DNA from 2 places in the Xanthobacter sp. SG618 genome. Region 2 is predicted to be linked to the other one. Evidence: predicted binding sites of a transcription regulator. Region 2 holds the regulator's gene; the other holds the start of a gene.
What was found. The regulator PhoB, encoded in region 2, activates phosphate uptake and scavenging genes when phosphate is short. The targets are predictions, from matches to a motif close to TGTCATNNANCTGTCAT.
Positions count from the first base shown of each region.

Region 1: a site for PhoB is predicted at 2,473-2,489, ahead of phnC (phosphonate ABC transporter ATP-binding protein). Genes of this name have one in related genera too.

Region 1 is NZ_JABBHL010000003.1:348,199-352,613, reverse strand. Features, by position in the region: gene phnE (phosphonate ABC transporter, permease protein PhnE) at 1-139, opposite strand, end outside; gene phnD (phosphonate ABC transporter substrate-binding protein) at 385-1,293, opposite strand; gene phnC (phosphonate ABC transporter ATP-binding protein) at 1,380-2,192, opposite strand; gene FHT36_RS10970 (amidase) at 2,934-4,193, opposite strand.
Region 2 is NZ_JABBHL010000002.1:842,791-847,205, reverse strand. Features, by position in the region: gene FHT36_RS09360 (MarR family winged helix-turn-helix transcriptional regulator) at 1-264, opposite strand, end outside; gene FHT36_RS09355 (FAD-dependent oxidoreductase) at 455-1,837, shown strand; gene phoB (phosphate regulon transcriptional regulator PhoB) at 2,068-2,769, opposite strand; gene phoU (phosphate signaling complex protein PhoU) at 2,824-3,558, opposite strand; gene pstB (phosphate ABC transporter ATP-binding protein PstB) at 3,579-4,403, opposite strand.

The DNA.
Region 1 (4,415 bases), on a different contig from region 2:
ACGCGGCGAGGACGATGCACACGGCAAGCACGCCGAACACGATCAGCGTATGCCGCCGCCGCGCCCGCACCGCCGCATCGTAATGCGCGATCAGCGGGGCGATCTGCTCGTCGGGCAGCCGGGTGATGGCGTGGGACACGTGGGCTCTGCCTGTTCCTTCCCTCCGCCCTTGCGGGAGAGGGGCCGGGGTAAGGGGGGCGTCTAGACGCAGGATGCGATGGGCGCCGTCCGCGCCTTAGGAGCCGCCGTCATGGCCGGGCTTGTCCCGGCCATCCACGTCCCGCGGCCGGGACGCCACCGCGGAACGTCGCGCATGCGGCTCGACGTGGATGCCCGGGACAAGCCCGGGCATGACGCGCGTTTCTTCGCCGGGGGGCGTCAGTCTCAGTTCTTCTTCTTGCGCAGATCGTCCACGAACTTGTTCAGCTCGATGATCTGCACATAGGCCTCGTTGTCGATGGGCTGCCAGGGCTGCTGCTTGCCTTCATAGATCTTGTCGAAAGCGCCCTTATCGTTCTGCTGGATCGAGAAGAAGGCCTCGCGGATCTTCGCCTTCAGGTCGGAGGGCAGGTCCGAGAGATAGGCGTAGGGCGAGTTCACGATCAGGTCGGACTTGTAGATGATGCGGAAGTCGTCGTACTTCGCCATCCCCTTGCGCTCCATGCGCTTGAGGTTGGATTCCTGCTCGTCGTTCCACCAATTGAAGGCGGCGTCGCAGGTGCCCTGCTGCACGGCGATGACGGCGTTCTCGTGCGAGCCGGCATAGACCACCTTGCCGAAGAACTCGTCGGGCTTGAGGCCCATCTTGTTCAGGGCGAAGCGCGGCACGTTGTTGCCGGAGGTGGAGTTGGGATCGACGAGGCAGAGGTTCTTGCCCTTCAGGTCCTCGATGGACTTGTAGGGGCTGTCGGCCTTCACGTAGAGCACCGAGTGATAGCCCTTGGTGCCGTCGAGGTTCACCTCGATGGCGAAGGCATCGATCTTTGCGCCGGTCATCAGCGCGCGGGCGAAGGAGGAGGGGCCGTAGGAGGCGATGTGGATGTTGCCGGCGCGCTGGCCCTCGATCACCGCGGCATAGTCGTTGGCGATGCGGAGCGTCACCTTGGTGCCGAGCTGCTTGGACAGGTAGTCCATGAGCGGCTGGAAGCGCTCGGTCACGCCCGAGGCGTTCTCGGCCGGGATGATGGCGAACACCAGCTCGGGATACTTCGCCTTCCCGTCCTGCGCGGCGGCAGCGCCGGCGGACATCACGAGCGCGGCGGCGGCCGCGATCAGGCTACGACGGTTCAGCATGTCTCGTGCTCCTGTCGGACGAAATCGAAATTGGGCAAGCAGGGTCGGCCGGCCCGCGGTCGCGGGTCGGCGCGGAAGGCACGCGCTCAGGCGAGCGCGGCCGCTTCGGGGATGCCGTCGTTGGCGGCGACGGGACGCCGCGCGGGCATGTCCATCACCTCGCCGGCCTCCAGGCCGTAGAGATCGTGCGCCACCTGCTCGGTCAGCGCCGCGGGGGCGCCGTCGAACACCACGCGGCCCTGCGCCATGCCCACGAGGCGGTCGCAATAGGTGCGGGCGAGGTCGAGCGAGTGCAGGTTGCACAGCACGGTGATGCCGAAGTGCTTGTTGATGCGCAGGAGCGCATCCATCACGATCTTCGTGTTGCGCGGATCTAGCGAGGCGATGGGCTCGTCGGCGAGGATCAGCGCCGGCTCCTGCGCCAGTGCGCGGGCGATGGCGACGCGCTGCTGCTGGCCGCCGGAAAGGCTGTCGGCGCGCTGGGCAGCGAGGGGGGCGATGTCGAACTGGTCGAGGGCGGAGAGGGCGATGGCCCGGTCATCCGCGCTCCAGCTCTTGGTGAGGGCGCGCCAGGCGGGAACGGTAGCGAGGCGGCCCATGAGCACGTTGGTCAGCACGTCCAGGCGGCCGACCAGGTTGAACTGCTGGAAGATCATCGCCGCCTCGGCGCGCCACTGGCGCAGGGCGCGGCCCTTGAGGGCGGTGACGTCCCGTCCGTCGAAGGAGATGCGGCCGGAGGAAGGGTCCTGCAGGCGGTTGACCATGCGCAGCAGGGTGGACTTGCCGGCCCCGGATCGGCCGATTACGCCCACGAAGGCGCCCTGGCCGATGGCGAGGTTCACGTTGGATACGGCCTCCTTGTCGCCGAAGCGTCGGGTGAGGCCCTCGATCACCAGCATCCGGAGGCTCCCAGAGCACGCGCCGGCCCGCTTGCAGGGCAAGCCGGCCGGTCAGCGCGGTCTCGATCACTGGCCGGCGGAGAATCGGTCGGCCTGAGCCGAAACGATCCACGCCAGCGCGTCGGCCCTTCGATAGCGCGGCTCCACAACACCCATGTGACGATCCCGCGCCGCGCTTCTGCGTTGGGTCGGGCGGCGCCGGCGGGGGTTGGGTCGACGGTCGCGGCATCGCCGTGTGACAGGCGGTTTATGACGGCGATGGGCGTCCCGCGCCGTGCGGTGTCAACGCCCTGTCATGATGGGCAGGCAAAAGACGGCGGTATCCGGCGGCGCGACTGCCCGTGTTGCCGGACTCAGAAACGAACGGCGCCGGGGAGGTTGGCTCCCCGGCGCCTTCGATCGACCGGACCCCGGTTATTGCTGTTCTCGGGTCCCAAGAGGGCGGTGGCGGGTCCTGACCTCAGACCAGACCGAGCAGCACAGCGCCAACGAAGCCGAAGGCCGCGCACGTCTCGATCACGGTGAGGAGATGGCCGAATGTCACCTTTTGCCTCGCAGGGTCGATCTTGAGAGAACCTTAACAAACTCTCAGACTGCGAAAAGAGGTAAGTTGTGCTGCATCGCCGCTGCAAAGTGTTGCAGCGCATGACTTTATTTGGCAGGGCGGGGGCCAAGTCGAGCCCCCCTCTACGCTTTCCCTTCCGCTGCGGCGCACGGTACGCAGCGGTGGAATACTGCATATCAGGCGGTAATCGCGGCTTCCACGAGGTTGGCGACGGCCAGCGCCTGCCGATCGCGCCCGAAACGCCCCACCACCTGCACCCCCACGGGCATGCCGTTGGCGGCGGATAGGCCGGCCACGTTGATCGCCGGGCAGCCCATGAGCGTCCACAGCCGGTTGAAGATGGCCGAGCCGGTGGAGGCGAAGCCTTCCGGTGCGTGGCCGGGGGCGGAGAAGGTGAGGATGGCGTCGACCTCCGCGAACACATCCCCCAGTGCATGCCGCGCCCGCTTGGCGGTGCGTCGCGCGCCGTCATAGAGATCGGGCGGAATGGCGCGGGCGGCTTCCAGATGGCTGCGCAGCAGGGGCGAGAGGCGGTCGCCGTCGTAGGTGAGCTCGTCGCCCAAAGCGAGCGCGGCCTCGAAGTCCTGCACCGTGCCGTGGATGGTGTCGGCCGCCTCCAGCGCCTCGGGCAATTCCAGATCGAAGATGCGGGCGCCCCTCGCCTCGGCCGCGCGGGCGGCGGCCTCCAGCGCGGCGTGGGCGTCGGGAGAGGCGACGCTGGCGCGGGCGGTGCGCACAATGGCGATGCGGGGCGCCTCGGCGGTCTCGTCCCCGATATCGAGGCCGCGGCCGGCGATGGCATCGGCGGCGAAGGCCACGTCGCGCACCCGGGCGCCGAACAGGCCAACCGTGTCTAGATGCCAGGAGAAGGTCTTCATGCCCAGCGTCGGCAGCAGGCGGAAGGTGGGCTTGTAGCCGGTGACGCCGCAGAAGGCAGCCGGGCGGATCACCGAGCCGCCGGTCTGGGTGCCGAGCGCCAGCGGCAGCATCCCCGCCGCCACCGCCGCCGCCGACCCCGCCGACGAGCCGCCGGGCGAGAAGGTGAGGCGGCGCGGATTGCGGGTACGCGTCGGCTGGAGGAAGGCGAACTCGGTGGTCTCGGTCTTCCCCACGACGAGGCCGCCGGCCCGGCGGGTCATGGCCACCACCGGCGCGTCGGTGCGCGGGCGGTAGCCGGCATAGATGGGGCTGCCATAGGTGGTGGGCATGTCGCGGGTGTCGAGGATGTCCTTCACCCCCACCGGCAGGCCGGCCAGCGGCATCGCGGCGAGGCCGGGCACGCGGGCGGCGGCGCGAGCCGAATCGATATTGAGCGTCACGAAGGCGCCGACCGCCCCCTCATGCTCGGCGATGGCGGCGGCGACCTGTTCGAGCACGGCTTCAGGCGTGGTGCGGCCGGAACGGATATCGGCGGCAAGATCTCGGGCGGAAAGCAGGCTCATGCGCTCACTCTGCGGCATCCATGGGCCGCCACCATGCGCAACCCCCGCCGCCGACGCAATGGCGGGGCGAGGGCGCTCCACGGCTACCCGCTCTCTCCACGGCTACCCGCTCTCTGCGTCCGGGAGAGGGTCGGGGCGGGGGTATCCGCCGACAGGGGACGAGCCGGCGCTTTCGGAAAAGCCCGCCCCCTCACCCTCCTCCCCTCTCCCGCGAGG
Region 2 (4,415 bases):
GCCGTCGCCGTCCGTGGCGCGGCGCTCCACGAGGCCTTGTGTGGTGAGGCGCGCGATGGTCTTGGAGGCCGTGGGCGGGCGCACCCGCAGTGCCGAGGCGAGATCGCCCATGGTGCGGCCGTCCGCCTCGCACAGAAGCTTCAGCACGGATTCCTGCCCCGGAAACAGCCCGAGCGCGGCGAGCAGGCGCGCCGACAGCGCCTTCTGCAGGCGCGCTGTGTGGGTGAGCCTGTAGCCGATGGTCTTCTGAACCGGATCCTTCATGGGTCTCCCCCGCCGTGTCCCGAACGCGAGCGAAGCCGCGCCGGCCGCGCGCCCCCTTTATCCACATGCCGGCTTACAATTTTGCGAAGGTTGAGGCCGAAAAGGCCGGAAAGTGCGTGGTGTCGCGCCTTTAACCGCAGGGCGGTCCGCCCTCTCGCCCCGTTGCACGCCCCATGGTAGCGTCCAGCCCGTGACCGGACCCGATCGCCCCCCCCATTCCGGCCGCGGCCTTTCCCGCCGCGCGCTGCTCGTCCGTGGTGTCGCGCTGGCGGCCACGCCGCTCGTGGGCATGAGCCTTGCGACCTCGCGCGCGCTCGGCCAGCAGACCGAGGCGGACGTCATCATCATCGGCGCGGGCGCGGCCGGCATTGCCGCCGCGCGGCGCATCGCCGAGGCCGGGCGCAGCTATGTGCTGCTGGAAGCCGCCAAGCAGGTGGGCGGCCGCACGGTGACGGACACCACCCAGTTCGGCGTGCCGTTCGACCTCGGCGCGGCGCGGCTCAACATGCCGGCCGCGCGCCCCATGGCCGCCTTCGGCCGGGCGGAGGGGCTCGACATCTATCGCGCGCCCGATGGCGGCCGGCTCTATGTGGGCGGGCGCGAGGCGGGCGATACCGATTATGAGGATTTCATCGCCACGGTCCGCCGCGGCGAGCGGGCCATCGTCGCCGCCGGCGATGCCAACCGCGACATGGCCGCCTCCCGCGCCTTGCCGGACCTCGGGCCCTGGGGGCCGAGCGCCCGCTTCGTCCTCGGCCCATTCAACTGCGCCAAGGAGCTGGATCAGGTCTCCACCGTCGATGTCTCCCGCTTCGACGAGCGCGAGAGCGAGGACATCTGCCGGCAGGGCGTGGGCACGCTGGTGGCGCAGCTCGCCCGTCCGCTGACGGTGCGCCTCGAGGTGGCGGCGCGTGCCATCGATCTCAGCCCCCGCCTCGTCTCGGTGCAGACCAACAAGGGCACGGTGACCGGGCGCACGGTAATCGTCGCCGTGCCGCCGAGCCTCATCGCGGCGGGCAAGCTGCGCATCGGCCCATCACTGCCGCAGCGCTACCGCACGGCGGTGGAGAAGATCACGCTGGGCGCCTTCGACCACATCGGCTTCCGCCTGCCGCGCAATCCCGGAAATCTTGGTGCCGACGAGCTGATCTATTTCCGCGCCGACGGCCCGCGCGCCTATGCGCTGCGCGCCCGCATCGGCGGCACTGATCTCTACAGCCTCGAAGTGGGGGGCGACGTGGCCACCGGCCTCGCCGACAGCCCGCCCGAGGCCGCCGCGGCCTTCGTGAAGGCGGCGCTGACGCGCGAGTTCGGCGCCGATACCGCCGCGCGCGTCGGCAAGGTATTCGCCACCCGCTGGAGCAAGGAACCGTGGGCGCTGGGTGCCTTCTCGTGCGCCCTACCGGGCTTCGGCAACATGCGCCGCGCGTTCACCGAGACGGTGGGCGGCCGGCTCGTGTTCGCCGGCGAGCACACCCATGAGACGCTCTGGGGCACCGTGGGCGGCGCCTGGCTCTCCGGCGAGCGCGCCGCCAAGCAGGCGCTGGGGCTGTTGGGGGTGCGAACGGGGTGAGGGGGCGGGCGATCCGCCGTCTTCGCCTTCCTTTCCCACCGCCATGCCCAGGCTTGTCCCGGGCATCCACGTGGTTCGGCTGGGAATGGATCTCGGGCAGCAGCGCTAGCGGCACGACGTGGATGGCCGGGACAAGCCCGGCCATGACGGTGCCTTTTGATGCTGAGGCGCATCGCCCAAAAAGCCCGCGTGTCGCCTGAGCGAAGCAACGCCTCAAAGCCTCAGCCCGCTCAGTGCGCGCGGGCGAACATCTCGTTGAAGGAATAGCCGGCGCCGCGCACGGTGCGGATGGGGTCGGACTGGCGGCCGCGATTGATGGCCTTGCGCAGGCGGCCCACATGCACGTCCACGGTGCGCTCGTCGATATAGACGTCCTGGCCCCACACGCCGTCGAGCAACTGCTCACGGGAGAAGACGCGGCCGGGGCTCTGCATCAGGAATTCCAGCAGGCGGAACTCGGTGGGGCCGAGATGGATCTCGCGGCCGGCGCGATGCACGCGATGGGTCTCGCGGTCCAATTCGATGTCGCCGGCACGCAGGAGGGTGGCCACATGCTCGGGCTTGGCCCGGCGCAGCAGAGCGCGCACCCGTGCGAGCAGCTCGGGCACCGAGAAGGGCTTCACCACATAGTCGTCTGCGCCGGTGGCGAGGCCGCGCACCCGCTCGGTCTCCTCGCCGCGGGCGGTGAGCATGATGACGGGCAGGCGCTCGGTCTCCGGCCGGGTGCGCAGGCGCCGGCACAGCTCGATGCCGGAGAGGCCGGGCAGCATCCAGTCGAGGATGATGAGATCCGGCACGCTCTCGCGCAGGCGGGTCTCGGCCTCGTCGCCGCGACCCACGCTCTCGACCCCGTAACCCTCCGACTCCAGATTGTAACGGAGCAGGAGGGTCAACGGCTCTTCGTCCTCGACGATCAGAATACGCGCCGGCACTTTGGTCTATCCGTCACTATCGGGGCTCTCCGCCCCGTCTTCAGGTCTGGTTGATCAGCTCTGAACGGTGGTGGTGCGGCCCGGGAAGGGCAGGGTGGTGTCGCTGGAGGCGTCCGCCTTCGGGCGGCTCTCCGGCAGGTTCTGGCCCGTCACCATGTAGTAGACGATCTCCGCGATATTGGTCGCGTGGTCGCCGATGCGCTCGATGTTCTTGGCGCAGAACAGGAGGTGCGTGCACACGGAGATGTTGCGCGGATCCTCCATCATGTAGGTGAGGAGTTCGCGGAACAGGGACGTGTACATGGTGTCGATGGCGCCGTCGCGGCCCCACACGTCCACCGCCTTGGCCTCGTTGCGGCCGGCATAGGCGTCGAGCACTTCCTTCAGCTGTTCGAGCACGAGGTCGGAGATGTGCTCCACCCCGCGCACCAGCTTCGCCGGATGATACTCGCCCTCGATGGCGATGACGCGCTTGCCCACGTTCTTGGCGAGGTCGCCGATGCGCTCGAGGTCGTTGGCGATGCGGATGGCGGCGACGATCTCGCGCAGGTCGATGGCCACCGGCTGGCGCTTGGCGATGACCAGGATGGCCCGGTCCTCGATCTCGCGCTGCACCTGGTCCACGGTCGCATCGAGCAGCACCACCTTCTGGGCGAGGGCGGTGTCGCGGCGGATGAGGGAAGTGACGCTGTCGGCGACGAGGCGCTCGGCCTGTCCGCCCATCTCGACGACCTTGCGGCCGATTTCCTTCAACTCCTGATCGAAGGAGGCGACGATATGATCCGGCATCTCAGATATCCTTCAATCCGTCAGCCGAAGCGGCCGGTGATGTAGTCGCGCGTCTTGATCTCCTTCGGATTGGTGAAGATCACGTCCGAGGGCGCCACCTCGATCAGCTCGCCCAGATAGAAGAAGGCGGTCATGTCGGCGCAGCGCGCGGCCTGCTGCATGTTGTGGGTGACGATGACGATGGTGAAGTCCTGCTTCAGCTCGTCGATCAGGTCCTCGATCTTCGAGGTGGAGATGGGGTCGAGGGCCGAGGTGGGCTCGTCGAGCAGGATCACCTCGGGCTTCACCGCGATGGTGCGGGCGATGCACAGCCGCTGCTGCTGGCCGCCGGACATGCCGAGCGCCGAGGTGTGCAGGCGGTCCTTGGTCTCGTCCCAGATGGCGGCCTTGCGCAGGCACCATTCCACGCGCTCGTCCATCTGCGACTTGGAGAGCCGCTCGTGCAGCTTCACGCCGAAGGCGATGTTGTCATAGATCGACATGGGGAAGGGCGTGGGCTTCTGGAACACCATGCCGATGCGCGTGCGCACGATGGTGGGGTCCAGCTCCTTGCCGACGATGTTCACGCCGTCGAACATCACCGAGCCCTCGGCGCGCTGGCCGGGGTAGAGGTCGAACATGCGGTTGAACACGCGCAGCAGCGTGGACTTGCCGCAGCCCGACGGGCCGATCATGGCGGTCACGCGCTTCTCGGGAACCTCGAAGTTGATGTTCCGGAGCGCATGGTTGCTGCCGTAGTAGAACTGCAGGTTCTCCACCTTGATCTTGGCGGGAGCCTGCGGCGCATCGGGCTTGGCCCCCACGGCGGACGCGAGATTGAAGGTGGGATCGACGGCTGAAGTCATCTTGTCCTCGCT